DNA from 3 places in the Peribacillus sp. NPDC076916 genome. Region 1 is predicted to be linked to each of the others. Evidence: predicted binding sites of a transcription regulator. Region 1 holds the regulator's gene; each other region holds the start of a gene.
What was found. The regulator LexA, encoded in region 1, represses DNA repair genes until DNA is damaged. The targets are predictions, from matches to a motif close to CGAACATATGTTCG.

Region 1 (10,168 bases):
CGAGATAAGAAACTCTGAATTCCTAGCATTTATTTTAGGATGGATTTTGATGGATTCCAATTTACCGGATAACTCCATAAACCATGTTTCATCTTTAGAAAGTAACGCTAAATCAATTAAGGCCAAAAGATGATTTTCGTTACTGACTTCTAAATCCGGCAGTTTTTCAGTCCATTTACTCGGAATCCAAATCGATTTCCCAATCGCCTTTTCATTGTCACTTTCCACCACATTCACTTTAACGATTTCTCGATTATCACTTACCGTTTCAATGAAACCATGGATAAGTTCCCCATCTCTTGATTTTCCCTGTACCCAATCCCCATTTTTGAGTTGATTGTTTTCAACCATTTCCTTAACACCCCTTTTAGTTCAGTTGATATTTAAACTATAGTTATTAACTGTAATAATAAAATATACATTTAGTGCAAAGAAAAAATTAAATCAATATCACGGACATTGTTTAATTTTTTCCAAAAAAGTGCTGAGAGTTATATCTTCTAAATATTTTTCAAAATATAATTCAGCTTCATCGAATATTTGATTCATGACTATCTGGGTATTGGAAGATATGACACATTTTTTCTCCGGATCCCCTGTACACCACTTTGGTTTCAAGGTCCCATGTGAAACAGTTATATAAATATCCGCCAAACTTACCTCTTCAGGGTTACAGTCTAGAATATAGCCTCCGCCAACACCTTCTTTAGTTTTTACAAAACCTTTTTTTCTTAAGCAGCTCATCATCTTTCGAATCCTTGCCGGGTTTGTACAAACGTTTTCTGCGATGGACTCGCTGCTAGCCATATGATCTGGTAGATAAGCTAAATAGACCAAACTATGCACAGCTATTGTAAAATCACTATTCACTTTCGCATCCTCCTCAAGAAGATTACTGTAATAATAATATTTACAGTTGATAAAGTCAAGCCAAAAAACTCAACAGCTTCCACAACTATTTTGTTTATTGAAATCCACTCTAAAAAAGGATAGAGGAGATTTTTAGCGAGATATCTCATTGTTGAGAAAGATTTAATGCATATGCCGATATTAGATTAACCTGGATTGCTCACTTTTATCCCGAGGATATAACCATATAATCACCCATTAACCCAAAAGAAATTAAATGCCCCTATACCAAGCCCTGATATTATCGTAAATGTTACAACTTCAGCCATTTGCGGTTGGGATTTGAGTATGATTCCACAAAGGATTCCAAATAAACCAATGGAGGCTGTCGAGGAAGTTGGTCCTGGTGTAAATATTCCTATATAAAAAAATAAGCACTCGACCAATTCAGGTTAATTGCATTTCTTTTTATAAGGTTCATTCAACTCAAAAACACCCGATTACTTGGATGCTAACCATTAACCTATATATTAACTGACTCTCTATTGGCTAAGTGCCTAAATAAAAAGATTAATAGCATTTGAATTTGGATTCCTATTTGTTCTCTTTAAATTCACTTTTGTGTTCAAATGTATGTTCACATAAAGGAAACCATACCTTTACAAGTATCCTCTAAGCATTTTTTGACAAAATCATTTATCATATTAACATCCTCCTTGATACTGTATATACATCTTTAGATGGAAGGTGTGGGCAAGTATTGTTTTTAGTTTGCGTTTTTACCTTCAAAATAAAAAAGCGCTCACATAGAACGAGGAGGACTTTCCTTTCAATTCCAAAACAAAAACCACCTTTACTGAATCATTCAGAAAAAGTGGCTTAAGAAACATAAATGAAAGATAAAACAAAATCTTAAATAAAATCGGTGGAAAAATTCAGTCTAAATGGATCAACTATTTCGATATTATATAAAATTATGAATACAATCTTCCAAGAACATTGATATATCAAGGTTTCATGCTATCTTATTTTGTTTGTTGTTTATTCATGGCGCTCATCATTTGATTAATTTTCTTTTGGGATGGTTTCATACCCATTTGCATCATCATCATTTTCAACATCTGTTCGTTAATTGGCGGATTTTTCTTTAAGTAATCCATCATGTATTTACGAGCGATGAAAAATCCCAGCACTACTCCAGCAATCAATGCCAGTACGCCAACTAGAATGTAAACCCACATACTATTTCCTCCTTCATGTTGTCTAACATCAGTGTACTAGACCAAAGGTTATTATACAATACCCGCTACCGAAAAGTCCCCCATTTAGACAAATTTTCTTTCTTTTATCGGTTTTAACCAACCGTATTTTTCATGTTCAAAATCAATTGCCAGAAAACTCGCTTCATATTTTCGAATACTTTCAAAGAAAGCGGTCTCCGCTTCATAATCTCCTTCAGCTTTAAGAGTAATGGACTCATTTTGAATGATTAGAACGGCTTTACTTGTTCCATTTGTTTTTTCTAAATAGTATTTTCCATTTTGAGTCCAATAATTCATCTTTTTTTGCAAACGTTGTTCAATAGCTACCTGCAATTGGTATATCGGGACTGTTTTGGTGACATATTCGATTTGTTTTTGCAAAATACTCTTCAGTCTGCCCCTTGCTTGAATATACTCCAAAAACAAATTGAAAAATAGCTTTTCTCTTCCATAATAATGATGGGCAAATTCATCTTCGATTAAATAAATTTGATAGGTTCTCATCAGCCAATGCCTCCTAGCTCTCCTATTTTGATCACGAAAACAACTAACCACCAGGACACTCTCCACTATTTTCCACTATTGATGACTTTCCCCTTTAACTGACACAATTAAACGAAATTTATTTATTCTCATTATATATTGACAAACTAAAAAGATATGTTGTTTACTGGAGAAATTTTCTTCTTTTTTTGTCGAATGGAAGATTTCCTTTCGAATTGGAACACATTCAATTTAAAATAGGATTGCTTTTAGTAAAAAAAACTGACACCAATACATTTGGTGTCAGTTCCCATTACTATTATTTAATCATTTCCTTAACTCGAGCAACTACATTTTCTACAGTGAAACCGAATTCCTCCATGATTTTACCGCCAGGTGCAGAAGCTCCAAAATGATTGATGGCCAATATTTCACCCTCATCACCTGCATAACGATCCCAGCCAAATGGTGAAGCCACTTCGATAGCTAGACGTTTTTTCACTGCCGGATTTATTACGCTTTGTTTATATTCTTTAGATTGAGTTTCAAATCGATCCCATGATGGCATACTGATTACCGAAACATCAATTCCTTCGTTCGCTAAAGCTTTCTGTGCTTCCACAGCCAAGTTCACTTCGGAACCAGTCGCAAGAAGTAATGCATCAGCTACTTCTTTCTTAGAAGCAGAGATGATGTAAGCACCTTTTGAAACACCTTCATACGCAGTTTCGGAAGTGTCTTTTATTGTTGGCAATCCTTGACGAGTCAGTACAAGTGCAGTTGGTTTATTTGTAGACTCCATTGCCACTTTCCAGGCTGCTGCCGTTTCATTGCCATCAGCTGGACGTATTACCCCTAGGTTAGGCATTGCACGCAATGATGCTAATTGTTCGATTGGCTCATGAGTAGGTCCGTCTTCCCCTACAGCAATGCTATCATGAGTGAACACATAGTTTACCGGCAGTCCCATTAGTGCTGCCATTCTTATGGCTGGACGTAGATAATCAGAGAATACAAAGAATGTTCCTCCGTATACTTTTAAACCACCATGAAGTGCCATTCCATTTAAAGCCGCACCCATAGCAAATTCACGTACACCGAACCATATATTACGCCCACTGTAATTACCAGGTAAGAAATCTGTCTCACCTTTGATGGCAGTATTATTCGATCCAGCTAAATCTGCAGAACCGCCAATGAAGCTAGGTACCTTTTTGGCAATTGCATTTAGTACTTCCCCACTTGAAGCACGGGAAGCTAATGTCTTACCTTCTTCGTAGACCGGAATTTCCTGATCCCATTCAGCAGGCAGTTCACCTTTGATGGCAAGCTCCAATTGCTCTGCTAACTCAGGATGCGCTTCTTTGTAATTTTTAAACAACTCATTCCAAGCTTCTTCTTTTTGAGCGCCTGCATCAACAACAGCTTCATTGAAATGTGAATACACTTCCTCCGGAACATGGAAGTCCTCTTCGAATGTCCATTTATATGCTTCTTTTGTCAATTTCAGCTCATCTGCACCAAGCGGAGCTCCGTGAACAGCAGATTTACCTGAACGGTTTGGTGAACCGTAACCAATAACCGTTTTCACTTCGATTAATGTTGGGCGTGCATCGTCAGTTTTCGCTTCTTCAATCGCTTTGGCGATTTCCTGAAGATCGTTCCCATCCTCAACGCGAATATATTGCCATCCATAAGATTTGAAGCGGTCTGCTACGCTTTCACTAAATGATTGACTTAAGTCTCCGTCAAGTGAAATATCATTAGAATCATATAAAACAACAAGTCTTCCGAGTTGTAGATGTCCAGCTAATGAAGCCGCTTCTGCAGAAACACCTTCCATTAAATCCCCATCTCCACAAATGCTATATGTATAATGATCGACCACATTATAAGAATCGCGGTTATAGCTTTCTGCCAAGTGACGTTCTGCCATTGCCATTCCGACTGCCATTGCGATACCTTGTCCAAGCGGCCCAGTAGTTGCATCTACACCAGCCGTATGTCCGTATTCAGGATGCCCTGGAGTTTTACTGCCCCATTGGCGGAAGCTTTTCAAATCATCGATAGATAAGCCATAGCCGGATAGATGAAGAAGGCTGTATAACAGCATAGACCCATGACCAGCAGAAAGAACAAAGCGGTCTCTATTAAACCATTCTGGATTTTTCGGGTTATGGTTCATATATTCGGTCCATAGTTTATACGCCATCGGCGCTGCACCCATTGGCATACCTGGATGGCCAGAATTAGCCTTTTCAATTGCATCAATCGATAATGTACGAATTGTATTAATAGAAAGTGCATCTAATTTATCTAACATATCGTAAAAACATCCCTTCCTGTAATGTACCTCTTTATATTATAGTGACAAGCTTAATATCACAACTAAAATCACTATTTACTGCCTCAATATTACAATTTTCTAGAAATAAGAGAAGCCCCCTATTTAGATTAAACTAAATAGGAGAATACATACATGAATGCACTCTCTTTTTACTCCTAAATGCTAATAGAATCTTCAAATGGATGTTCCATCAGAAGAATCCAAGCATTATTAATGTAAGTTTCTTTTTTCTTTTATATTTTTTATCTTTTGAGGAGTTACGTCATTACCTTCTGGATCGACGACTTTCACATGCTCCAACGTATTGGTCATGGACTTTCTGAATGTTTCCAAATACTCACTTCTCAATTGGGTTTGCTCTTTCGCCTCAACTTCCGTCAAACCTTCAGCCTTTGCCTTTTTAGAAAGTTCATTAATACGGGCTAATTTTTCTTTTGATAACATAATTTCGCTCCTTCATAATCTGCGGATATTGTCATGGTATTAAAAAAATAGCGAAATTACAAGTTCTATGATTGACTTTCCAGTGTATTCAATTGATGTTCGAGAAAACGCCTGTTCACTGTAGCCTTAGATACATTGTATCCAAAGCCCCTCAAAGTTGCTGCGATCTCTGCAAATGTCAATCCATTGGCCCGAAGTTTAATGATTTCTTCTATAGGAATCTCCTTACGGTCCCTTCCGGTGGAATTCCTTTGATTCTGAAGGTTTTTTTGAGGTCGATACCCCTTTTCAACGGCCCTTATCATCCCGCGCTTTATTTTTAGATTATGTAGTTTCCTTTGATATTCTTCTACAATTCCGACAATCTGGATGACCATCGCATCCGAATCCGATAGCTCAAGTTCGCCATCGTGTGAGAGCGTATAAATTTTCACATCTTCTTTAAGGATGACATGGAAAAGGGCTATTTTGGCATTCCCTCTTCCCAGCCTCGTTTCGTCCTGGATTAATAGTACTTCAGCTTCTTTGGTTTTAAATAGTTCGAGCATGTCAAAAATGCCATCCCTATTCAACTCATAACCACTAGCCTGTTCTTTTATTATGGAAATGACTTCAACATCCATCTTTTCTGCCAATTTGACTAATTCATCTTCCTGCCTTGCCAATGATGTTTCCTGTGACTCTTTTTCTGTGCTGACCCTACAATAGATTACCGCTTTCATAATACCCTACCTTCACTGCTTACTGGTCACTGGCCAAATTCTGGACAAGTTCTTCCCCTTTAACCGGTATGACGATGACTTGACCAGGTTTAATCGAATCTGCCCTTACTCCATTATGCTCTTCTATCCAACCAATGAATTCTTTTTTTGTCAAATTTGCTTCTTCATATTCTTCGGCAATTCCCCATAGGGTGTCACCTTCACTTACTTCTATAGAAAGGAAATCATTTTTTTGATCATTGTTCAATGTACAAGAGAATAAAATTGAAAAGATAAATACTGATCCCGCTAATAGAATCGTATAAATATAATTTTTGTATAATTTTTTCATAAATATCCCTCCAAAGCGAATGTTCGTTCGTATGTTATGACCAAATTATAATACGAACGTTTGTTTCAGTCAACAACAAAATTCGAACTTATGTTTGTATAGAGTTGGGGGCCATGCTATAATATAGCAAAGAACATTGGGGAAGAGGTGCACTAATGACTAAACTATCAAAACGGCAGCAAGATATTCTTGATTTCATTAAAGAAGAGGTTCGCCAAAAAGGGTATCCACCTTCCGTACGGGAGATTGGCGAAGCAGTGGGACTTGCATCAAGTTCAACAGTACACGGACATTTATCCCGCCTGGAAAGTAAAGGCCTGATCAGACGTGACCCAACCAAGCCAAGGGCCATTGAAATAATGAATTCGGAGGAAGCGAACAATATTCCAAAAGCCAATGTCGTGAACGTTCCGTTACTTGGAAAAGTAACAGCGGGCATGCCTATAACGGCCATCGAGAACATAGAAGAATACTTTCCGCTTCCCGAAAGCATGGTTCCGCATGATGATCATGTATTCATGTTGGAAATCATGGGTGAAAGTATGATCGAAGCTGGAATTCATGATGGAGACTATGTCATCGTGAAACAACAAAGCAATGCCAATAATGGAGATATCGTCGTGGCCATGACGGAAGATGATGAAGCCACTGTAAAACGATTCTTTAAGGAACCGGATTACATAAGGCTTCAGCCCGAGAACTCAAATATGGAACCAATTATTTTACGAGATGTTTCGATACTTGGAAAAGTAATAGGCTTATATAGACAAATACACTAAAAGCGCTAACCGCGCTTTTTTTTTGTTTGTTTAATTTATGTCCCGAATTCTCTCAATATGCATATGGAAGAGTAGGTTTTAATATATTTTTTAATAGAATCTATTCTCATGTGAATATTACATCTTTTGGAAAGAAACTCATTCAAAAAAAGGAGAGTGTTGAAATACCGTTGCCAGTTAAAAATTCCATTTCATTCTTAATATTTGGTTCACTTTAATAAGGTAAAGATCGCCCAAGCCATTTCACTATTGAATCTGTACTATTGTAGAACATATGCTTTACAAGAGCAGAGACTGAATCCCTTTTTTTGACAATTAAGACTTCCATTCCATGACGTCCCGTTTACGTATAGATTGGCAAGATCTCGAAGACTTTCTTCCCAAGATGGGTATTTCCTGAATTTGTTCCATACTTGAACGGGTACAGCGGTGAGGTATTCGATTGTTTGGATAATGTCAGACTCGCCCTTAAAGTCACCTTTTGTACCGAATATATTTTTTCCTTGACTTGCTAATAAGCTTGTCCCATATCCACTCTCCAAGCAAGCTTATGCAATAACAACAATGGTAAAATATTAATTCCTTTTGAATTTTCTGGGCATAAGGAGCATTCTCCTTAATAAATGTTTCCTTGCTCATTAGATCTTCGCATTAATAGACGTTTTTTACTGTTTATCTTCATTGTCGGCTCTTTCCGAGTTGTTTTAAACCATTCCCGCGGCCAACCAGAAAAAGCCGTCAATCCATATAATTATATGGATTGACGGCTTTAAAATTGAACTCTGAAAATCTTCAAAACCTGGTTGCATAACCTTTTATATATTAGTTTTAAATATGAATTTTTTTATTATAGTATAAAGCCTTGATAAAAAGTAAAAATTAATTTTGAAAACTTCTATTTAAGGTGGTGAAATTATGGACTTCCCAACCATCCATACAAACTTTTGGGATGCAGTAATAGCCATTCCTATCATCATGATTCTTACTCAACTAATTAAGGTCATGTTTCATATTCGCCCAAAATTCATCCCTACCATCGCTTTGGGTCTTGGCTTGTTCATTTCCATTTTCATCAGTCATCGTCATCACTTGGTTGCAGGGATTTTCATGGGCTGGTTTTATGGCTATGCAAGCATTGGCAATTATGCTGCACTTAAAACAGGTATTTTGTCTTATAGAGAATCTTATCAAAAGACAGATTAAACCCGTTGTCTCGTTTCAATTCATCAATCTCTTGTATTGCCACGAGCCCGAGTGGCTTCTATCCCCATCGAACATCCGTTAAATTAAAATCTAAATTAACAATTACGACCTTAACTTTGGCTGAATCACAAAAACTCTCATGTTAACCATACCATTATACATTACCCACAAAATACCTTTTCAATTAACAAAAGGTATTAATTGGTAAAAAGGAAGTTCGGAATGCACTTATCCCGAACTATGATTTTTAATAAAAAACTGAATGTTCTTTTAGAAAAAAACGTACCCAAACTGACTTTCCTTCGAATTTGATACCTTCTCAATAAGATGGCATTTCACTATTTCTCGATATAGACCGAACGAACCAGAGTCCGGGTTCTTTCAGTGCCATCCACATTTTTTTCCTTGACATCAATAGTTACATTATAGACACCTGACTTAGGCACTTCTGGAAGGGTGCCAGTAAAATTTTCGGTCTCCAGTACCTTAATTGAGCTTTTCCCACTAATTTCATTACCGGTTTCATCTACTAAGCGAACCAAAAAAGTTGTGCTGTTTGGCGTTTTTTTATCATTCATTGGATTCTTTATTAAAAATTTTGCATCTTTTTCCTTAACTTTTCCGGCCATACTTAATGTAATGGGATTCTTTTCGTTAAATTGAGCTGTGAACAGGTAGGCGTCTTTTGGCGATTTACTCTTCATTCGCACCTTCCAGTCACCGATTTCGAGGTTGTTTCTATTGAATGTCTGGATGGTTGCACCATTAAAAAAGGAAGTTTCATTTTGGGCTGAATCAACCATTAAGGAAGGTGAATATTTTTTATTTGATGGAGAAATCAATTCAACCTCGACATCATCTGAGGCTGTATATATGGTTATATTACCCGGGGCTGATTCATTTACATGGAAACTTTGTTCAATCCAAACATGTTGTTTCAGGGCATCACCCATAACGGTTTGAGCAAGTGCGGTTGTAATGACATCATCTTCAACTCGTTCTTTATAATTGACATTAAATCCAGGAATCCCAGCGGTGGTAGCACTCCTTAAATAGGGTTCAATTCTTGAAAATACAGCTGAACCGACTCGGATATTGTCGTGATCAAAGTTTGGATCCGTAAATAAATGTGTTGCGTAAGGTATTTTTGTACTCCAAACATTTACTAGACCATCATTTTCCCCATATGAAGATAAATATTGTCCACCCATTGATAAAGCTGAAAGAACCGGGCCTCTGTTCATACCTGCCACAGTGAAATACATGTTTTTACGAGAGTTAACATGGTTATCCGTGACAGAACGAAATTCCGCCATTTTACCAACTTGTAAAGAATAAGTTCCATCATCTTTTTGACCTAATAGGGAACCAAGCCAGCCCGCATACCAGCTATAAGCCAAATCAGCAAGGTATGAACCATGATGAGGGGAAGCTAAAGTGATCACCCTTCCAACATATTGGTGTGCTCCATAGTGTACTAGAGCCGCTTGGGTGTCTGTCCCCCCTTTGCTGTGAGCTATAATATTTACTTTTTCGCCCCCGAAATGGTTACTGATTTGTGAAAGCATTTGAGCTAAAAGCCTTCCGTTATCATATTGGCTCGCTGATCCATTTCCAGCCGAATCATGAAGCTGAACAAAAACCGTTTGGTAGCCTGCTTCATACGCCTTGGTATACATATCATTGATCCCATGATATTCAGTTTCACCGTACCAGCTGGTTGAACTGCTGTTTCTCCCTTGTACAAA
Region 2 (10,168 bases), on a different contig from region 1:
TGCCCTTATTACTGGAGCCAGCGGAGGAATCGGCAGGGAAATAGCTATAAAGCTCGCCGAGGAGAATTACTCACTTTATTTACATTATAACAGCAATGAAGAAGCGATACTTGAACTGATTGAAGAGCTGAAGCCTCATCAAGTCGAACTTATTCCGGTTCAAGCGGATTTGGCTGCAGCGGATGGATACAAGAAATTGGCGGAAAATATTTTTGCCCTCCATGCAATCGTCCTTAATAGTGGCAATAGCTATTATGGGCTTATATCGGACATGGATGAGACAATCGTTAATGAAATGGTCCAGCTGCATGTAACGAGCCCATTCCAATTAACAAAGGAACTGCTTCCAAAGCTCATGTACCAAGAACAGGCTGCCATCGTTGCGGTCACATCGATTTGGGGGCAGACAGGTGCATCTTGTGAAGTGTTATATTCTATGGTCAAGGGCAGTCAAAATGCTTTTATCAAGGCGCTTAGCAAAGAGGTATCGCTCAATGGAATCCGGGTGAATGCCGTTGCCCCCGGTGCGATTTCCACTTCCATGCTCGAATCATTCAGTGCGGAAGACCTGGAAATCATCAAAGGCGATATTCCGATGGGCAGGATGGGCCATTCAAAAGAAGTCGCAGAGGCCGTATACTATTTGCTTTCCGACAAGTCGTCTTATATAACCGGGCAAATCTTAGGTGTAAATGGCGGATGGTACACATGATTTTTTTTAGACATGTATAATTTTCTCGGTTCCTTCACAAAATATCTATGTACTATTTTGAAGGAAAGGGTGACCATTCATGTCTGTACTGGACAATTGGGATCAATGGAAAAATTTCTTAGGCGACAGATTAAATCAAGGTGAACAACAAGGTTTGTCAGAAAGTGCTGTTAACAACTTGGCTTTCGAAATCGGTGATTACCTGGCTAATCAGGTTGAGCCCCAGAATGATCAAGAAAAAGTGCTTGCTGATCTTTGGTCGGTCGCAAACGATCAAGAAAAGCATGCCATGGCAAGCGTCATGGTCAGGTTAGTCGAGAACAATGGAACGAAGTAAAATATCAATCCAAAAGGCCCTGTTATTAAATAACAGGGCCTTTTGGATTGAAGTGGATGCCTATTTATCCCCTTATATAAAAATGAATATTTTTCTAGGGTTTTTCCTTTTAACTTATCACGAAATGCTATATTATAGAAGCTAGACAATTACTATTAAAGTGTTCAGACCTTGAAATTTCCGATGGATGAGTTTTTTGCCCCTGAGAGGGTAAAGACTTTTAGGCTTAAGGAGTGTTATCGTGGATAATAAAGAATGGTATTTTGAATATGAAATTCAAGTCAACCGTCCTGGTTTATTAGGGGATATATCATCCCTTCTGGGTATGCTTTCCATTAATATCATCACCATCAACGGGGTCGATGAAGGCAGGCGGGGGTTACTTTTGTTGGCGAAAGACAGCCGTAATATAGAAAGGTTCGAGTCAATCCTACGTACGATGGATACGATAAAGGTCATTAAGCTTAGGGAACCTAAATTGCGTGATCGCCTCGCAGTCAGGCATGGACGTTATATTCAGCGCGATGCTGATGAGAAAAACACCTTTAGGTTTGTTCGTGATGAACTAGGCTTGCTTGTCGATTTCCTGGCCGAGCTATTTAAACAGGAAGGTCATAAATTGATTGGGATACGAGGAATGCCACGTGTCGGGAAAACTGAATCTATCGTAGCCTCGAGTGTATGTGCTAATAAGAGATGGTTGTTTGTGTCATCGACCCTTTTAAAGCAGACTATCCGCAGTCAGCTAATTGAGGATGAATATAATAATGATAATTTGTTCATTTTAGATGGGATTGTTTCAACTCGCCGTGCAAATGAACGTCATTGGCAGTTGATTCGCGAAATTATGAGGCTTGATGCTGTCAAAGTAATCGAACATCCGGATGTTTTTGTCCAAAATACTGAGTATACCCTTGAAGACTTTGATTATATTATTGAATTGCGAAACAATCCTGAAGAAGAAATAACATATGAAGTTGTCGACCAAAAAGACCAGTTTTCGGGGTCGGATTTTGGTTCCTTTGACTTTTAAAATGGCAGGTGTTTTATTTGACTGAGTTAGGTAATCGATTAAAGGAAGCTAGGGAAGCCAAAGGCCTTAGCTTGGATGATTTGCAGGAATTAACTAAGATTCAAAAACGTTACCTCATTGGCATTGAAGAGGGAAATTACAGCATGATGCCTGGGAAGTTCTATGTACGGGCATTCATAAAGCAATATTGTGAAGCGGTCGGACTGGATTCAGAAGAGATTTTCGAACAATATAAGAGTGAGATACCATCGGTCTATAGCGAGGAATTGCCAGAACAGCTTTCAAGGGTCCAATCCCGGAAAACCATACCGGCAGGAAATTCAAAAGTTGTAGAAATGTTACCGAAGATCTTGGCTGCCGTTTTAGTCATTGGTGTGGCCGTATTGATTTGGGTGCTTGTATTGAATTATATGAGTAATCCGGATAACGATGACAAAAAGGACCCAAAACAGAGCGATGCCGTGGGATACAATAAAAGTGAAGAGTTTAACAAAGAAGAAGAGAATGCAGACCAAAAACAGAATGAAGAAAAATCAGATTCATCTGATAAGAAGAATGAAGATGATGCAGTTGTCAAGGATGAAAAGAAAGAGCAAAACCTTGCCGTCACCAGTTCCAGCGGTAAAAATAGTACGTATGAATTAAAAAATACCGATACCTTTAAATTAAAGGTGACCTCCAAAGGCTCACCATGGGTAGGCATAAAAAATGGTGAAGGTAAATTACTTTTCCAGGGCACCATCGACAAGGACAAGAGCCAGGAAATTGATTTCACCAATGAGAAAGAAGCTGTCATCAATATAGGCAGGGCATATGAAACTGAGATTTATGTGAATGATGAGAAGCTGGAGTATTCCATTTCACCGACTGAAGTGAATACGCAATTGGTTACGATACAATTTACGAAAGCCGAATAGTCATCTTATAGATGACTATTTTTGCTCTATATATACAAAAGTAAGGCTGCAGTAAATGGTTTACCCGGCATATAAGATTGGATTTTGAGTTAAATTATACATATAAGCATTATTTTAGTCTAAGACGCATTGCCCAAATGGCAGGCGTAAATTTTGGAGGTAAAAGTTTTGAATCTGCCTAATAAGATTACAGTAGCAAGAATCTGTTTAATACCAGTATTTTTAATCATCATGCTCGTTCCTTTTTCATGGGGGACACTAACTTGGGGAGAATACAGTTTGCCAGTGGCGCATCTGGCTGGAGCCATCCTCTTTATTATCGCTTCCACTACGGATTGGATCGATGGCCATTTTGCCAGAAAATATAATATGATTACTGATTTAGGGAAATTTTTAGATCCATTGGCTGATAAACTTCTGGTTTCGGCTGCCTTAATCGTTTTGGTTGATCTAGATTTAATGTACGGTCAATCTTGGATCGCCATCGTGATCATAAGTCGTGAATTTGCGGTCACCGGATTACGTTTGGTGTTAGCGGGTACGGGGGAAGTGGTTGCAGCGAACCAGCTTGGAAAAATTAAAACATGGGCACAAATTGTTTCTATATCGGCTTTATTGCTGCATAACCTTCCATTTGCCCTCATTTCACTTCCTTTTGCTAATATCGCATTATGGATTGCATTAATCTTTACAATCTGGTCAGGTTTGGATTATTTTATAAAAAACAAAGAAGTATTTGTTAATTCAAAGTAAAACGAATGGTGGTTTTGAAAAGATGGATGCAGAAATCATTGCAGTGGGCTCAGAGCTTCTTTTAGGGCAAATCAATAATACTAATGGAAGATTCTTATCGCAGCAGTTTGCGGAAATGGGGATCAACGTTTTTTACCATACTGTGGTCGGGGATAACGACCGCCGTTTACAACAAGCTATAGAAATCGCTGAATCAAGGGCAAATTTGATTGTCTTTACCGGTGGACTTGGTCCAACCAAAGATGATTTAACGAAAGAAACGATTGCTCGCCATATAGGGAAAAAGCTCGTTTTTAATGATGAAGCATTGCAATCCATTGAAGCCTACTTCCAAAAAAGGGAACGTCCGATGACGGAAAACAACAAAAAGCAGGCCCTCGTCTTAGAAGGCAGTGAAGTGTTGGCAAACGATCATGGGATGGCACCGGGAATGGTCTTGTCCAAATCTGGGATTACATATATGCTTCTACCTGGGCCGCCAAGTGAAATGGAGCCGATGTTTTTAAGTTATGGTTATGAAAAGATCATGAATAAATTGGAAAAGCATGAACGAATCGATTCCAAGGTTCTTCGGTTCTACGGTATAGGTGAAGCCGAACTGGAAACGGTGATTGAAGATCTCCTTGTCAATCAAACGAATCCGACAATTGCCCCGCTGGCAGCCGAAGGGGAAGTGACGTTAAGGATCACCGCTAAAGACTCATCTAAAGAAAAATGCGAAGAGCTTATTTTAGAAGCGGAAAAAGAAATTCTTAGCAGGGTCGGCAAGTTCCATTATGGAAGTGATAATACCTCGCTAATAAAGGAACTTGTAAAAGAATTAACGATCCGCAAGCTTTCAATTTCGGCAGCTGAAAGCTTGACCGGAGGGATGTTCCAAGAACAGCTGACAACCATCCCGGGCGCCGGTAAAGTTTTCAAAGGCGGAATAGTCTGCTATACGAATGATGCGAAGGCTAATGTCCTCGGCGTCAGTGATGATACCATATCCGAGTATGGAGTGGTCAGCGGTGAGTGTGCTATGGAAATGGCCTCTAATGTCCGGAACAAGCTCGATGCGGATGTAGGCATAAGCTTTACGGGCGTTGCAGGGCCGGATGAACAAGAAGGCAAGCCTGTAGGTACAGTATTTATTGGCATTTCCTATCGGGATGGAAACACTCATTTCAAGGAGTTGAATCTTTCAGGAAGCAGGGCGCAAAACCGTATTCGGAGTGTGAAATACGGCTGTCATTACCTATTAAGGGATTTATAAACGCTATAAGCAGAGCTTTTTACAGCTCTGCTTTTTATTTTGGTTTTAGAAGTTTGTTTCTTGAAAAATAGGGAAAAAAAGAAAAAAGTTAATTCAATGAAAATGTTTTTTTTAGGGAGTAAGTGAAATGAAATGGAGATTTCCTTTAGATAAAACGCTTTTTTACAAAGAATATCCCGAAAGAAAAAAACGAATGAATGTTCGACTTTTTGCTTGGCAAAATTGTAAAAAGAGTATATAGTAAAGATAGGTTTTGAGACAGGGTACAAACCTTGATCTCAAATAATTGCTAACGTAAGTACACCTTTAATCGGGCAGCCGATTATTTGAATATAGAGGAGGAAATTGAGTGAGTGATCGTCAAGCGGCTTTAGATATGGCGTTAAAACAAATTGAAAAACAATTTGGTAAAGGTTCTATTATGAAACTTGGGGAACAGACTGATCGTAGGATTTCAACGATTTCAAGCGGTTCCTTAGCATTGGACGTAGCATTGGGAGTGGGCGGATATCCAAGAGGCCGTGTAATTGAGATATATGGACCTGAAAGCTCGGGTAAAACGACTGTTGCATTACATGCTATTGCAGAGGTACAAAAGACTGGCGGCACGGCTGCATTCATTGATGCCGAGCATGCTTTAGATCCAGCATATTCAGAAAAACTTGGTGTCAATATCGATGAGTTACTGCTTTCACAGCCTGATACGGGTGAACAAGCCTTAGAAATCGCTGAAGCGTTAGTTCGAAGCGGAGCGGTGGATATCATTGTCATTGACTCGGTGGCAGCACTTGTTCCTAAAGCTGAAATCGAAGGCGAAATGGGAGATTCCCATATGGGTCTTCAAGCCCGGATGATGTCTCAGGCACTTAGAAAACTGTCTGGTTCCATTAATAAATCAAATACCATTGCCATTTTCATTAACCAAGTCCGTGAAAAAATCGGTGTTATGTTTGGAAATCCGGAAACGACTCCGGGAGGCCGGGCGTTAAAGTTCTATTCAACTGTTCGTCTGGAAGTGCGCCGTGCGGAACAATTAAAACAAGGTAATGAAATCGTCGGTAATAAAACGAAAATCAAAGTTGTAAAAAACAAGGTTGCTCCACCATTCCGTCAAGCAGAAGTTGACATCATGTATGGTCAGGGGATTTCACAGGAAGGTGAAATCATCGATATGGGTGCAGATCTTGATATCGTCCTTAAAAGTGGCTCGTGGTATTCATACAATGAAGAGCGTGTCGGACAAGGGCGCGAAAATGCGAAGCTGTTCTTGAAAGAAAATCAGGATATCGCTCAGGAAATTTCTCAGAAAATCAGAGATCACTATAACCTCGATGGAGAGCATGAATTACCGCCAGAAGAAAATGAACCAGAAGAGCATTTTGAATTGCTTGATTAATGATATTTAAAAAAGGCCTAAGCTTGTTCGCTTAGGCCTTTTATGTATATTTTGAGAAAAGTGCGAAATTTTCAGCGGATTAAAGGGCATTGAAATCAGATTCACAGACTTCTTCCATAATGAATGCTGTAGATTATGATGGTTGTTATCAAGAAAACTTGAATAAACATTGATACATAAGGGACAAACGCTTGACAATAAAAATTCTCAACTATACAATTAATATGTATATTTTACAATTTTTCAAACTAAAATTTTGAAAATTAAGTGCTGTATATTGAATTTATGTGCAATGTACTTGCCGACAGTTCAACATTTTATGTAAAAAGTTCATAGCAAGGGGAGGTGAAACGATGGAACCCATGACAATCATCTTCACTTTGCTTGGCCTAATCGTCGGTGCAGTTGTTGGTTATTTTATTCACAAATCAAAATTTGAGAGTAAAATAGCAGGGGCAAAGGGCTCTGCAGAACACATCCTTGAGGATGCAAAACGTGAAGCGGAAGCACTTAAGAAAGAAGCCTTGTTGGAAGCAAAAGATGAAATTCATAAAGTTCGTGCCGATTCGGATCGGGAAGCCCGTGAAAGAAGGAACGAATTACAAAAACAAGAAAATCGGTTATTGCAAAGAGAAGAGAATCTGGACCGCAAGGATGAAACGTTAGACAAACGTGAGAGCCTTTTGGAGAAAAAAGAAGATTCTCTAAACCAAAGACAACAGCATATTGAAGAGATGGAAAGCAAAGTGGACGAGACGGTTCGTAAGCAGCAAACAGAGCTTGAACGTGTTTCCGGTTTAACTCGTGAAGAAGCTAAAGCAATCATTATCGACCGAATGGAAAACGAGCTGGCTCACGATGTAGCGCTTATGATTAAAGAAAGTGATACCCGTGCCAAAGAAGAAGCTGATAAAAAAGCAAAAGAAGTCCTTTCTCTTGCCATTCAGCGTTGTGCGGCTGATCATGTTGCAGAAACCACCGTTTCTGTAGTAAATCTTCCAAACGATGAAATGAAAGGACGGATAATCGGACGTGAAGGACGAAATATCCGGACGTTAGAAACGCTAACAGGTATTGACCTTATTATTGATGATACTCCTGAAGCTGTCATTTTATCCGGATTCGATCCAATTAGACGGGAAACGGCACGCTTGGCTCTTGAGAAACTTGTTCAGGACGGACGGATCCATCCGGCTCGCATTGAAGAAATGGTTGACAAAGCAAGACGTGAGGTAGATGAACATATTCGTGAAATTGGTGAACAAACAACTTTTGAAGTTGGTGTTCACGGTCTCCATCCAGATCTCATCAAAATACTAGGACGTTTGAAGTTCCGTACCAGTTATGGGCAAAACGTACTTAAACATTCAATTGAGGTGGCCCAGCTTTCAGGTTTACTGGCCGCTGAGCTTGGTGAGGATGAAGTTCTTGCCCGTCGTGCAGGTTTATTGCATGATATTGGGAAAGCGATTGATCATGAAGTGGAAGGCAGTCATGTTGAAATTGGCGTTGAATTAGCAACCAAATATAAAGAGCATCCAACTGTCATTAACAGCATCGCTTCACATCATGGCGATACGGAACCAACTTCCATCATATCAGTGCTTGTGGCTGCCGCTGATGCATTATCAGCTGCAAGACCGGGAGCTAGAAGTGAAACGCTTGAAAATTACATTAGAAGACTTGAAAAACTTGAGGAAATTTCTGAATCCTATGATGGAGTGGAAAAATCTTTTGCGATTCAAGCCGGACGAGAAGTGCGGATTCTAGTGAAACCAGAACAAATCGATGATCTTTCTGCACATCGACTCGCACGTGATATCCGTAAAAGGATTGAAGAAGAGCTCGATTACCCAGGTCATATAAAAGTCACGGTCATCCGTGAAACAAGAGCAGTCGAATACGCCAAATAATTGTAAATGAAGGACGAAGTGGTGCAAACCACTTCGTTTTTTCTATTTCCGAAATTAGTCGTTAAGCGTAATTCCTATAATTACCCCAAATTATGTTACAATACATACTTGAATAATTCATATAATTAGGTGAATCTAGAAAGGATTTTACAATGAAATTGCTATTTATTGGAGATGTTGTGGGGTCTCCTGGTCGTGACATGATCCAAGAATACCTTCCTAAGTTAAAAGAAAAGTATCGTCCGCATATCACGGTCATCAATGGCGAGAATGCAGCAAGTGGCCGGGGGATTACAGAAAAGATTTACCGCAGTTTTTTAGAGTCGGGAGCGCAGGCGGTGACCATGGGAAACCATACATGGGATAATCGGGATATTTTCAACTTTATTGATGAAGCAAAATATCTCGTCCGTCCAGCTAACTTTCCAGACGGGGCACCTGGAGAAGGAATGAAATTTTTAAAATTGAACCATCATGAAATAGCGATCATCAATTTGCAAGCGAGAACGTTCATGCCTGATTTGGATTGCCCGTTCAAAAAGGCGGAAGAACTCGTGGCGGAGGCTCGAAAAAAGACACCGATCATCTTTGTCGATTTTCATGGAGAAGCTACAAGTGAAAAGCAAGCTATGGGGTGGTTCCTGGATGGGAAGGTTACAGCCGTTGTCGGTACACACACGCACGTCCAGACAGCCGATAACCGTATATTACCTGCAGGCACCGCTTACATATCAGATGTAGGCATGACAGGACCATATGATGGCATTCTTGGTATGGAAAGAGGGGCAGTCATCCATCGGTTCCTAACCAGCCTTCCTGTTCGTTTCGAAGTGCCTAAAGAGGGGCGGACCCTATTAAGTGCGGTTCTCCTTGAAATTGATGATAAAACCGGCAAGGCAATAAAAATAGAAAGGATACTGATTAACGAAGATCATCCATTCTATCAATGATTCAAAAGGATGGACAGTCAAACTGTCCATCCTTTTTCCATTCATTAATAAATGGTGGACAATCCAGGTTTTCTTTGTCATACAAGTTTTACTTGATGAATATAGTAGCAGTGGAAAGTGTTATAACTATTGAGCCAAGTTAGAATCGGCAGGGAAAACAAGGAGGACTAGGAATGGAAATATTAAAAGTTTCAGCAAAATCTAATCCTAATTCTGTAGCAGGCGCACTAGCGGGAGTGCTCAGGGAAAGAGGAGCAGCCGAAATTCAAGCAATCGGTGCAGGTGCGTTAAATCAAGCCGTCAAGGCAGTAGCAATCGCGAGAGGGTTTGTCGCACCTAGTGGAGTCGACTTGATTTGTATTCCTGCCTTTACAGATATACTTATTGATGGCGAAGAGAGAACGGCAATAAAACTAATCATTGAACCAAGATAATTTCATGTCTGGGTGCCCTGTTTGTCGGAAGGCGAGCAGGCTCTTTTTTGTCCTGAAATCCAAATGACGAAAAATCCATGTCCCTTTATAATGGAATGTATAATCTTAAAAAGATACAGGAAGGAGAATTACATTGGCGATTTTTGATGCACATTGTGATGTGCTGATGAAAATGTTCATCGATCCGGATATTACTTTTACGAATAGTGATAAATTGCATATAACAAAGCGGGGATTATTGGATGAAGGGGGAAAGGTCCAATGTTTTGCAATATATATTCCTGAAAAAGTCCACCCTGATATGAGGTTTCAAGCCGCTTTGGCGATGGTGGATATTTTTTATGAAAAAATTTTATCAGAGCCGGAAATGAAATTTATAAAGACCAAGGCAGACATTCAATCTTTAAAAGAAAAGGAAATAGGTGCAATGCTAACTTTGGAAGGGTGCGATTGCATTGGGAATGATTT
Region 3 (10,168 bases), on a different contig from region 1:
TCCATCCTCTGTATTCGCTCCGGTTCATTCAACCGATTAAAAAAGGACATCTCCGTCATACCTAAAAGCTGTACTCGATCCGCGGGATAATAATCAAAAAAACCGGCTATTTCAAGTCCGGGACGAGATAAATCACTCGTGACTATTGGTCGGTTAATTCCTTCTTCCCCACTGATAAGTTCTAGACCGAACGCGTCTACTATATCCTTTGTACGGACTTTTGCCATATATCTTTCCTCCTTTTGGAGCGTTGCTATTTTTCGAGATACTTTTTCTATTTTAGCATTTTTCTGTTAATAACCAAACAAAGCATTATCGATTTATGGTTTTTTTATTCACTGCACCCGGATGATGAAAGCGGGCAGGTCCCCGTGAACAGGAAAGAGATGAGATGAAACTGCAGAATACTAAGAAAGCCCGCCTGTTTAAATTGGCGGGCTCACTTTGTAGAAAAATGGTTCAGAAAACATATCTTTCATCAAATGTTGTTCCCGAACCTCCTCCAAGCAACACATGGTTTCTATCAAAATTTAACAACAAAGTTGATTGAAGCAGGTGTGCGAGGCTCCTGCGGGAAAAGCGCATCCAGAAGAGCTCCCCGCAGGCGGAAAGCGAGTGCCGGGAGTGGAAATCAACATCCAAATTGTACAAGCCATAAAAAAATGTAGCCAAGCTCGATTTTCACCGAGTTTGGCTACATTCTGGGCCCGCCAGTTATATCCGCGGGCTTTCTTTTTCTTCAGGAGACCGTTATCGCTGCAGTCTTGGTTTCTGCAAAAACATGAAGCACAGGAACTTCTTCCTTAACGGTCTTAAACTTAAGGACCTTCTGAACCACATCACTTTTCTCTTCGATGATGGTCATCCCTTCCAAAGTTACATTAAAGCTTCCTAAATTTGATTTCAACTCTCCTTCGATCGCCTTCCCTGGCGGCAGGGTCAGCTGGACTTTTCCAGTGATTGACTTAGCATGGATCGAATCGCAATCCATCCCTGAATTCGTACAGATGATTTCCCCATTGAAAGTTTGGACATCCAATTTCTTGAAGTATCCATCGGCATTAATCGCTCCATTCAAGGTCTCGGCTTCCAAATCATTAAAGTTGGTATCCGCAATGGTGATCATCCCGTTAGCTGTTTCAAGCTCACACGAATCACCCGTACCCTGCATGATATGAATGGCACCATTCGCCGTCTTCGCTTTAAGGTTCTCTGATTTCAATGATTCAGTCGTGATTGCGCCATTGAACATCCTTATATGGATATCCTCATATTCCTTCCTTGGAATGTACATGATCGTATCAACCTTTATGGATTTTTCACGAACCTTGAACCTCAATTTTCCATTTTCAATCGTGAAATCGACTTCTTCCAAAAAGTTCTTCCTGGCTTCTTCTATATCTTCCACACGATATACCTTAGCTTCGCATTCAACCCGGACATCATTATGGTCCCATGCGGCGATTTTTATTTTTCCATTTGCTATATCCACATCAACTTCATTCAGGAAATCATGGTCATGCTGGAAAATATGACTGACCTCCACAGATTTTCCAAAATTGAAATCAAGGTCCGTTTCTTTGATTTTCTTAAAAGCACTTTCAACGAAATCAATAATCTTTTCTTTCGATGACTGGATATTCTTCTTAAACGTATCCTGAGTGCTTCCCTCGCTTTTCTTATCCACGACTACCGTCGATAATTCATTTTGCAATTTCTGCTCTTTAGCTTCACTTTCCTGACTGGCTTTATCTAATTCTTCCAATAAGCCCATGGCTTCTTCCGCTGATAACTTTCCATCCTGAATCATTTCCAATATTTTTTTTCTTTCCTCCTGCATGAACATTCCTCGCTTTCTTCTTTCATTTTATTCATACATACGCCCAGATATCTAAAAAGTTTCATAAATACCATTTTTCCCATCATTCGACAAAGGGAAATGACAATTTCCTAAAAGGATGATGTGTGATTTCCCCGGAAATATCTTGTTTTCCTATTCTTTAATCAAATGATTGATTAAATGCACACCGTCATTTTTCTACAAAAAAACAAGCCGGTTGGCTTGTTCTTTTATGCATGTTCATGCTGAGTTTCTTTTTCTTCTATCCAATTTTCCATGCGAATTTGATCACGGGTAAGTACAGGTTTTAAGTATTTTCCCGTATATGATTCGGAAACCTCACATATTTTTTCAGGAGTTCCATAAGTGACGATCGTACCGCCCTTATCTCCGCCTTCCGGACCCAGGTCAATAATATGGTCCGCCGTCTTGATGACATCCAGATTATGCTCGATCACCAAAACTGTATCCCCATTGTCAACCAGCCGCTGCAGAACCTGGAGCAGCCTTGCTATATCGTGGACATGAAGTCCGGTAGTTGGTTCATCCAAGATATAAAAGGAGCGACCAGTGGAACGGCGATGCAATTCTGAAGCAAGTTTCACCCTTTGCGCTTCACCGCCTGATAAAGTGGTAGCAGGCTGCCCTAGCTTGATATAACCCAAACCAACATCATAAATCGTTTGTAGCTTCCGTTTGATTTTTGGGATATTTTCAAAGAAGCTAACGCCTTCCTCAACTGTCATATCGAGGATGTCGGAAATGTTTTTCCCTTTATATTTCACTTCAAGGGTTTCCCGATTATAACGTTTCCCATGACAGATTTCACATGGGACATAGACATCTGGAAGAAAATGCATTTCAATCTTGATAATGCCATCACCACGGCATGCTTCACAGCGTCCGCCCTTCACATTGAAACTGAACCTTCCTTTTTTATAACCGCGGATCTTCGCTTCATTAGTCGAGGCAAATACGTCACGAACATCATCGAATACACCCGTATAGGTAGCCGGATTCGATCGTGGGGTTCTGCCGATCGGTGATTGATCGATATCAATGACTTTATCTAAATGCTCAATTCCCTTGATCTCACGGAAATCTCCTGGTCTGGCTTTTGCCCGATTCAGCTTCTGAGCCAACGATTTATGGAGGATCTCATTCACTAATGTACTTTTCCCTGATCCAGAGACTCCTGTAACGGCTGTAAAGACCCCAAGCGGGAATTTCACATTAACGTTTTTCAAATTATTTTCCTTGGCACCTTTTATCTCAATGACACGGCCATCATTTTTCCGGCGTTCCAATGGCAGTGGAATGAATTTCTTCCCTGCTAAATATTGGCCCGTTAAGGATTTAGGGTTATTCATGACCTCTTCCGGAGTACCAGCGGCCACTATTTCCCCTCCATGCGCTCCTGCTCCAGGACCAACATCGATCAAATAGTCCGCAGCAATCATCGTATCTTCATCATGCTCGACAACAATCAGGGTGTTCCCGATTTCGCGCATATTCTTCAATGTTTCGATCAATCGATCGTTATCCCTCTGATGCAGCCCTATTGAAGGTTCATCCAAAATATAGAGTACTCCCGTCAATCGGGAACCGATCTGCGTAGCCAATCGTATACGCTGCGCCTCACCGCCTGATAATGTTCCCGCTGCCCTGCTCAACGTCAAATATTCCAAACCTACATTAGCCAGGAAACCGAGCCGCTCTCGAATTTCACGTAGAATCAATCTCGCAATTGCCGCTTCCTTTTCAGTCAAATCAAGCTCATCGAAAAATACTAACGCATCTTCCACTGATAAAGCTGTCGTTTCACTTATATGGACCCCTTGAATGAGGACGGAAAGACTCTCTTTTTTTAATCGATGACCCTTACAGGTCGGACAGTGATGTTCTGACATATATTTCTGCATTTGCTCACGAATATAGTCTGAACTCGTCTCCTTGAAGCGCCTTTCGATGTTTCTTAAAACTCCTTCAAAAGGAATATATCCTTCTTGCACTCTTCCAAAATCATTTTTATAACGGAAATATATCTTATCTTTACCTGAACCAAGCAAGACCTTATCCATCTTCTCTTCCGGTAAATCTTTAACGGGCACATCCATATCTATCCCATAATGGTTGGCTACCGCTTCAAGCAGCTGCGGATAATATTGAGAACTCGTCGGCTCCCATGGCGCAATCGCATGTTGGCGGAGGCTTAATTCGTTATTCGGGATGACCAGATCACGGTCCACCTCAAGCCTCGCCCCCAAGCCATCACAATCCGGGCATGCTCCAAACGGGCTATTGAAGGAGAACATTCTCGGCTCTAACTCTTCAATCGAAAATCCGCAGTATGGACAAGCATGATGCTCACTGAACAGCAGCTCTTCCTCACCCATGACGTCAATGATGACTTTGCCTTCGCCAAGCTGCAAAGCACTTTCCAATGAATCCGCGAGCCGCGCCATGATACCCTCTTTAATGACGATCCGGTCTATGATGACTTCAATTGAATGCTTTTTATTTTTTTCGAGAGTGATCTCCTCGCTGAGATCATGCATTTCCCCATTCACACGAATGCGGACATATCCTTGTTTCTTAACTTCCTCCAAGACTTTTGCATGTGTCCCTTTTCTGCCCGAGACAAGCGGTGCCAATACCTGAAGCTTGGTTCGCTCAGGGTAATCAAGAATGCGGTCCACCATTTGCTCAATCGTTTGTGAGGTGATTTCAATATTATGGATCGGACAGGTCGGCCTGCCGACCCGTGCAAATAACAGCCTTAAATAATCATAGATCTCCGTAACAGTCCCTACGGTTGAACGAGGATTTCGACTGGTCGTTTTCTGGTCTATGGAAATGGCTGGTGACAAACCTTCGATCGCATCGACATCCGGTTTATCCACTTGGCCTAAAAATTGACGAGCATAAGCGGACAGTGATTCTACATAACGTCTTTGCCCTTCTGCATAAATCGTATCAAAAGCCAAGGAAGACTTCCCAGATCCGGATAATCCGGTCAGTACGACAAGTTTGTCTCTCGGTATCGTGATATCAATATTCTTTAAATTGTTGGCCCTGGCGCCTTTTATCACAATTTTATCCATTGCCATGTTTCGTCACCCTTCCGCTTTCAACTCTAGTAATAAATCACGCAGCTCGGCAGCTCGCTCGAAATCCAGTGCCTTTGCCGCTTCCTTCATTTCTTTTTCCATGCTCTCCATCACTTTTAAACGCTCTTTTTTAGGGAGCTTCGCGAGGCTTGGCGCAAGGTCTTCTTTATACTCTTCGCCTTCTTCGGCTACATGTGTCGCCCTTATGGAGTCACGGATATCCTTTTGAATGGTTTGAGGCATTATTCCATGCTCTTTATTATAATCTTCCTGGATTTCACGGCGCCGCCTCGTTTCATTGATGGCAAGTTCCATCGAATTCGTGATGCGGTCTGCATACATGATGACGTGACCGTTGGCATTACGGGCTGCACGGCCCATCGTTTGAATAAGCGAACGTTCCGAGCGAAGGAACCCTTCCTTATCGGCATCCAGAATGGTCACCAACGACACTTCTGGTATATCCAGGCCTTCCCTTAAAAGGTTGATTCCAACGAGTACATCATATTTGCCCATTCGAAGTTCCCGGATGATTTCTATCCTTTCCAAGGTCTTAACTTCCGAATGAAGATATTGGACCTTGATGCCGATTTCCTTTAAATAATCAGTTAAATCCTCAGACATCTTTTTCGTCAAGGTCGTAATGAGCACACGCTCGTTCTTTTTGACGCGCTCCTGTATTTCACCGATCAAGTCATCTATCTGCCCTTCAATCGGCCGCACTTCCACCGTCGGATCCAGCAATCCGGTAGGACGGATGATCTGCTGAACCATTTCTGGCGTATGTTCGAGTTCATATGGTCCCGGAGTTGCCGAAACGAATATGGATTGATGTACCTTTTTTTCAAATTCCTCAAATCTTAGCGGGCGGTTATCTTTTGCAGAAGGCAGACGGAAGCCATGATCGACGAGCACTTGCTTCCGCGCCTGATCTCCATTGAACATTCCGCGGACTTGCGAAAGGGTTACGTGTGATTCATCCACGACCAATAGGAAGTCCTCTGGAAAGTAATCCATTAAAGTGTATGGTGTCGCACCTGGGGGACGAAGGGTTAAATGGCGGGAATAGTTCTCGATCCCTGAACAAAAGCCCATTTCCCGCATCATTTCCAAATCATAACGGGTCCGCTGCTCCAAGCGCTGTGCTTCAAGGAGTTTTTCATCTTCCCTTAATTCCTTCAATCGCTCTTCCAGTTCCGTTTCGATATTTTGAATGGCTATCCGCATTTTCTCTTCGCGGGTTACGAAGTGGGAAGCCGGGAAAATGGCGATATGTTCCCGTTCACCAGTAATTTCACCAGTCAGGGCATCAACTTCACGGATGCGGTCAATCTCATCTCCGAAAAACTCGACCCGTACGCAATGTTCATCACGTGAAGCCGGGAAAATTTCGACCACGTCGCCGCGAACGCGGAAGGTCCCCCGTTGGAAAGCAATATCATTCCTCTCATATTGAATATCCACGAGTCTGTGCAGCAAGGCATTCCGGTCTATCTCCATGCCTGTCCGGAGGGAAACGACCATCTCCCGGTACTCTTCAGGGGAACCGAGTCCATATATGCACGAAACGCTGGCAATGATGATGACATCTTTCCTTTCGAACAAAGATGAGGTTGCCGAGTGACGCAGTTTATCGATTTCATCATTGATGCTTGCATCTTTTTCGATGAATGTATCCGTGGATGGAACATAAGCCTCTGGCTGGTAGTAATCATAATAGCTAACGAAGTATTCAACGGCATTATTAGGGAAGAACTCTTTGAACTCACTGTAAAGCTGCCCTGCCAACGTTTTATTGTGGGCAATGACAAGAGTCGGTTTATTGATTTTTTGAATCACATTGGAAACGGTGAACGTTTTCCCTGTCCCCGTCGCCCCCAATAACGTCTGCATTTCCTTGCCTTCCTTAATCCCTTCGACCAGCATTTCAATCGCTGCCGGTTGATCTCCTTGAGGAGAGTATTTTGAGACTAACTCAAACTTATCCTTCACCAAGCATAGCCTCCTATTGAAATATTTTTATATGAAAACGGGACATGCCTATATCCCTTCTATTTATTCCGGTTTAATAAAGCATATATACACATTCTACCACATTAGCCTTAAAACAAACCAGCAATAAGCGAACATCCATTCTATTTTTGTTTTATGGACTTCATGATGTGTTGAGGGGAATGACATGTTTGAGTACAAAAAAAGCACCTTTAGTGTCAGGCGCTCTTGGATGTACGTTTCATCATTCTTTTTGATAACCAAAATCCCACTGTCAGGGATAAGGCATCCACGATGATCAATAAGTTTGTATGCGTATAACCTTTATATGCGGAAGCTGTAATCAAGGCAACAGTTAAAACAAGACCCACAACATTGTTATAGGTGACTCTTGAAAATAGCATGACAAGTAGACAAGGAAGGAAAAGGGCAGAAAGAAGTTTAATCATTTTTTCATCTCCTTTATAAGAGAAAAATAGAGTAGTTTCAGTTTAAATGATTATCAAGTTTTTTGCCAATCAATTTCCTACTTGATTTTCAAGCATCATCAGAAGAGCATTCCATACATCCTCCAATTATGCCCATAAAAAAAAGAGGCAAACCCCTTTAAAGGGAAGTTTGCTTCTTTTCAGCACAATCAATATGGATCCGCTTCATGTCCTTTTCTAACGGCGTCCTCAGGGTTATCCGTCCCGCCCAGAGGTTTTGAAGAGTTTGTATGTTCAGAAGCCGCGGCCAGTCCCTCTTTCAATCTGCGGCCATACTCCTCATCGGCCTCTTCGGCAAGAGCTATCATTTTTTCCTGAATGCGCTTGTCGGCAGGAGCCAATGCCGCCACTAAATTGGAAATTAAATCGTCTTTTTCCCAATCCTCGAATTCACGGAATGTTTCACCAGCCTGTTTCGTATTGTTTTGGCGATCGATTGTCTCACGAACAAGTTTCCCTTCCACCATAGGTGTATACTCCTTGCCCGTCTGCTTGGCTTCCTTCAAGCCGCCGACAGTTGATGGTTCGTAGTTGATGTGGGGGCTTTGGCTGCCTCTGCCAACTTCAAATTGCATCTGTCCGCCAGTCTGATTCGTGGCAGTTGGTTTCTTTGGCGCATTAATCGGCAATTGCAGATAATTAGCACCAACACGGTGACGCTGTGTATCGGAATAAGAGAATGTACGGCCCTGTAACATCTTGTCATCAGAAAAGTCCAGTCCATCCACTAGGACACCGGTGCCGAAAGCAGCCTGTTCGACCTCAGTGAAATAGTCTTCAGGGTTTTTATTCAAAACCATCGTACCGACATGGAGCCATGGGAACTCATCTTTCGGCCAGATTTTCGTATCATCCAGCGGATCAAAATCCAACTCAGGATGATCATCATCACTCATGATCTGTACGTTGAGATCCCATTCAGGATAGTCCCCGCGTTCAATCGCTTCATATAGATCCTGTGTGGCATGATTGAAATTCGTAGCTTGAATTTCATTTGCCTCTTGCTGTGTCAGGTTCTTGATCCCTTGTTTCGGTTCCCAATGATACTTGACAAGCACCGCTTTCCCTTCCTCATCCACCCATTTATAAGTATTGACCCCTGACCCTTGCATCATGCGGTAGTTAGCTGGAATGCCCCATGGGGAGAACACAAAGGTAATCATATGGAATGTTTCAGGTGAGCTCGAGCAAAAATCGAAAATCCTCCTGCCGTCCTGAATGTTCGTGACCGGATCGGGTTTGAAGGCATGAATCAAATCCGGGAATTTCATGGCATCACGGATAAAGAAAATTTTCAGGTTATTGCCTACAAGATCCCAGTTTCCATCCTCCGTATAAAATTTAACGGCAAATCCCCTGGGATCACGTAACGTTTCCGGGGACGTCCCTCCATGAATAACAGATGAGAATCTCACGAATACCGGGGTTTTTTTACCTTCTTCCTGAAAAACCTTCGCTCTCGTATATTTTGAAATAGGCTCGTCCCCCGCTTTACCGGTCGGAACGAAATAACCATGTGCACCTGCACCACGGGCGTGCACCACCCGTTCAGGGATACGCTCCCTATCGAAGTGGCTGATCTTTTCCAGGAAATCATAGTTCTCAAGTGTACTAGGTCCTCTGTTTCCCACAGTTCTAAGACTCTGGTTATTCGTTACCGGGTGCCCTTGCCTGTTCGTTAATGTTTCTTTCGATTCATCATTTGTTTTTTTGGATTTATCGGACAAAAATATCCCTCCTCTGTTAATAAAAGCCATAATACTAACATACTTTCCCCTATTCCCTATATTTCACTCTTCAATCTTCAAATTTAATTGAAGTTATTTCAATTTCCCCTATATATCGCTGACCATATGTTTATGCATTAAACAACTGGTGTAAATCATATAATGATATGAAAGCTTTGATGCATTTAGTAGAAACATGGAGGTAGCATACCCATTTTTGTATATGACAGCAGCGCTCCATTATAATGAACTAAGGATAAAAAATCTTAAAAAACGGGGTGCCTTCATTGGACGAATCAATATTAGGAAGACTTGGCAGGACGATGACTGGAAAAACCGGTCGTTGGGTTGTCATTGCTGTATGGATAATTGCAGCAATCGCATTAACCTTCACATTGCCTGCCGTTAATGATCGAACAGCAAATAATACCGCAGACTTGCCCGAAGACTCACCTTCTGTCGTGGCCGATGAACTTATTAAAGAAGAGTTTCCAACATCCTCTGGATTACCTGCCCTCCTTACATGGCATCGGGAAAGTGGACTGACGGAGGCCGACTTGGCTGAAATCCAGTACCTTTCCAAAGAACTGACAGATAACCCATTGACACAGCAATCCTTTTTACCGCCGCTTCATGAAACTCCGTTGCCTGCTCTTCAAGGATCGGTTTCGGAAGATGGAACGACTTTTGTACAGCCACTTTTCTTTAAAGAAAAGACCGAGACAGAAATTCTCGAAAAAAATCTTGAAAGCATTAATGAAGCTGTATCGGAACGCATTGGATCGGACCCATTCAAGGTCCCGACAGATTCAGGTGAACTATCCCTTCGAGTAACAGGCCCTGTAGGGATATCCGTCGATGCAACGGGTTTATTTTCAGGTGCTGATTTCAAATTGCTGTTAGCGACAGTAATACTTGTACTTGTCGTGTTATTACTCATTTACCGCTCTCCTCTTTTAGCCATCATTCCTCTAATCGGAGTGGGCTTCGCCTATATCGTCACGAGCCCGA

Region 2: the regulator LexA is predicted to act here: its motif matches at 5,198-5,211, upstream of recA (recombinase RecA).
Region 3: the regulator LexA is predicted to act here: its motif matches at 7,074-7,087, upstream of uvrB (excinuclease ABC subunit UvrB).

What each region holds. Positions count from the first base shown of each region.
Region 1 covers NZ_JBNNIU010000009.1:35,229-45,396, forward strand. Annotated here, with positions in the region: gene ACQKFG_RS21045 (IDEAL domain-containing protein) at 1-351, opposite strand, end outside; gene ACQKFG_RS21050 (RrF2 family transcriptional regulator) at 451-870, opposite strand; gene ACQKFG_RS21055 (YneF family protein) at 1,875-2,090, opposite strand; gene sirA (sporulation inhibitor of replication protein SirA) at 2,175-2,615, opposite strand; gene tkt (transketolase) at 2,914-4,917, opposite strand; gene ACQKFG_RS21070 (DUF896 domain-containing protein) at 5,152-5,385, opposite strand; gene ACQKFG_RS21075 (YneB family resolvase-like protein) at 5,451-6,107, opposite strand; gene yneA (cell division suppressor protein YneA) at 6,127-6,438, opposite strand; gene lexA (transcriptional repressor LexA) at 6,594-7,217, shown strand; gene ACQKFG_RS21090 (glucosaminidase domain-containing protein) at 7,478-7,759, opposite strand; gene ACQKFG_RS21095 (hypothetical protein) at 8,133-8,420, shown strand; gene ACQKFG_RS21100 (esterase/lipase family protein) at 8,759-10,168, opposite strand, start outside.
Region 2 covers NZ_JBNNIU010000001.1:29,542-39,709, reverse strand. Annotated here, with positions in the region: gene ymfI (elongation factor P 5-aminopentanone reductase) at 1-712, shown strand, start outside; gene ACQKFG_RS00200 (DUF3243 domain-containing protein) at 792-1,049, shown strand; gene ACQKFG_RS00195 (DUF3388 domain-containing protein) at 1,291-2,082, shown strand; gene ACQKFG_RS00190 (helix-turn-helix domain-containing protein) at 2,091-2,999, shown strand; gene pgsA (CDP-diacylglycerol--glycerol-3-phosphate 3-phosphatidyltransferase) at 3,168-3,752, shown strand; gene ACQKFG_RS00180 (competence/damage-inducible protein A) at 3,775-5,007, shown strand; gene recA (recombinase RecA) at 5,357-6,403, shown strand; gene rny (ribonuclease Y) at 6,757-8,316, shown strand; gene ACQKFG_RS00165 (TIGR00282 family metallophosphoesterase) at 8,469-9,266, shown strand; gene spoVS (stage V sporulation protein SpoVS) at 9,440-9,700, shown strand; gene ACQKFG_RS00155 (dipeptidase) at 9,834-10,168, shown strand, end outside.
Region 3 covers NZ_JBNNIU010000004.1:250,036-260,203, forward strand. Annotated here, with positions in the region: gene hprK (HPr(Ser) kinase/phosphatase) at 1-227, opposite strand, end outside; gene ACQKFG_RS14905 (DUF4097 family beta strand repeat-containing protein) at 740-1,840, opposite strand; gene uvrA (excinuclease ABC subunit UvrA) at 2,071-4,950, opposite strand; gene uvrB (excinuclease ABC subunit UvrB) at 4,957-6,942, opposite strand; gene ACQKFG_RS14920 (CsbA family protein) at 7,161-7,391, opposite strand; gene ACQKFG_RS14925 (catalase) at 7,580-9,187, opposite strand; gene ACQKFG_RS14930 (MMPL family transporter) at 9,445-10,168, shown strand, end outside.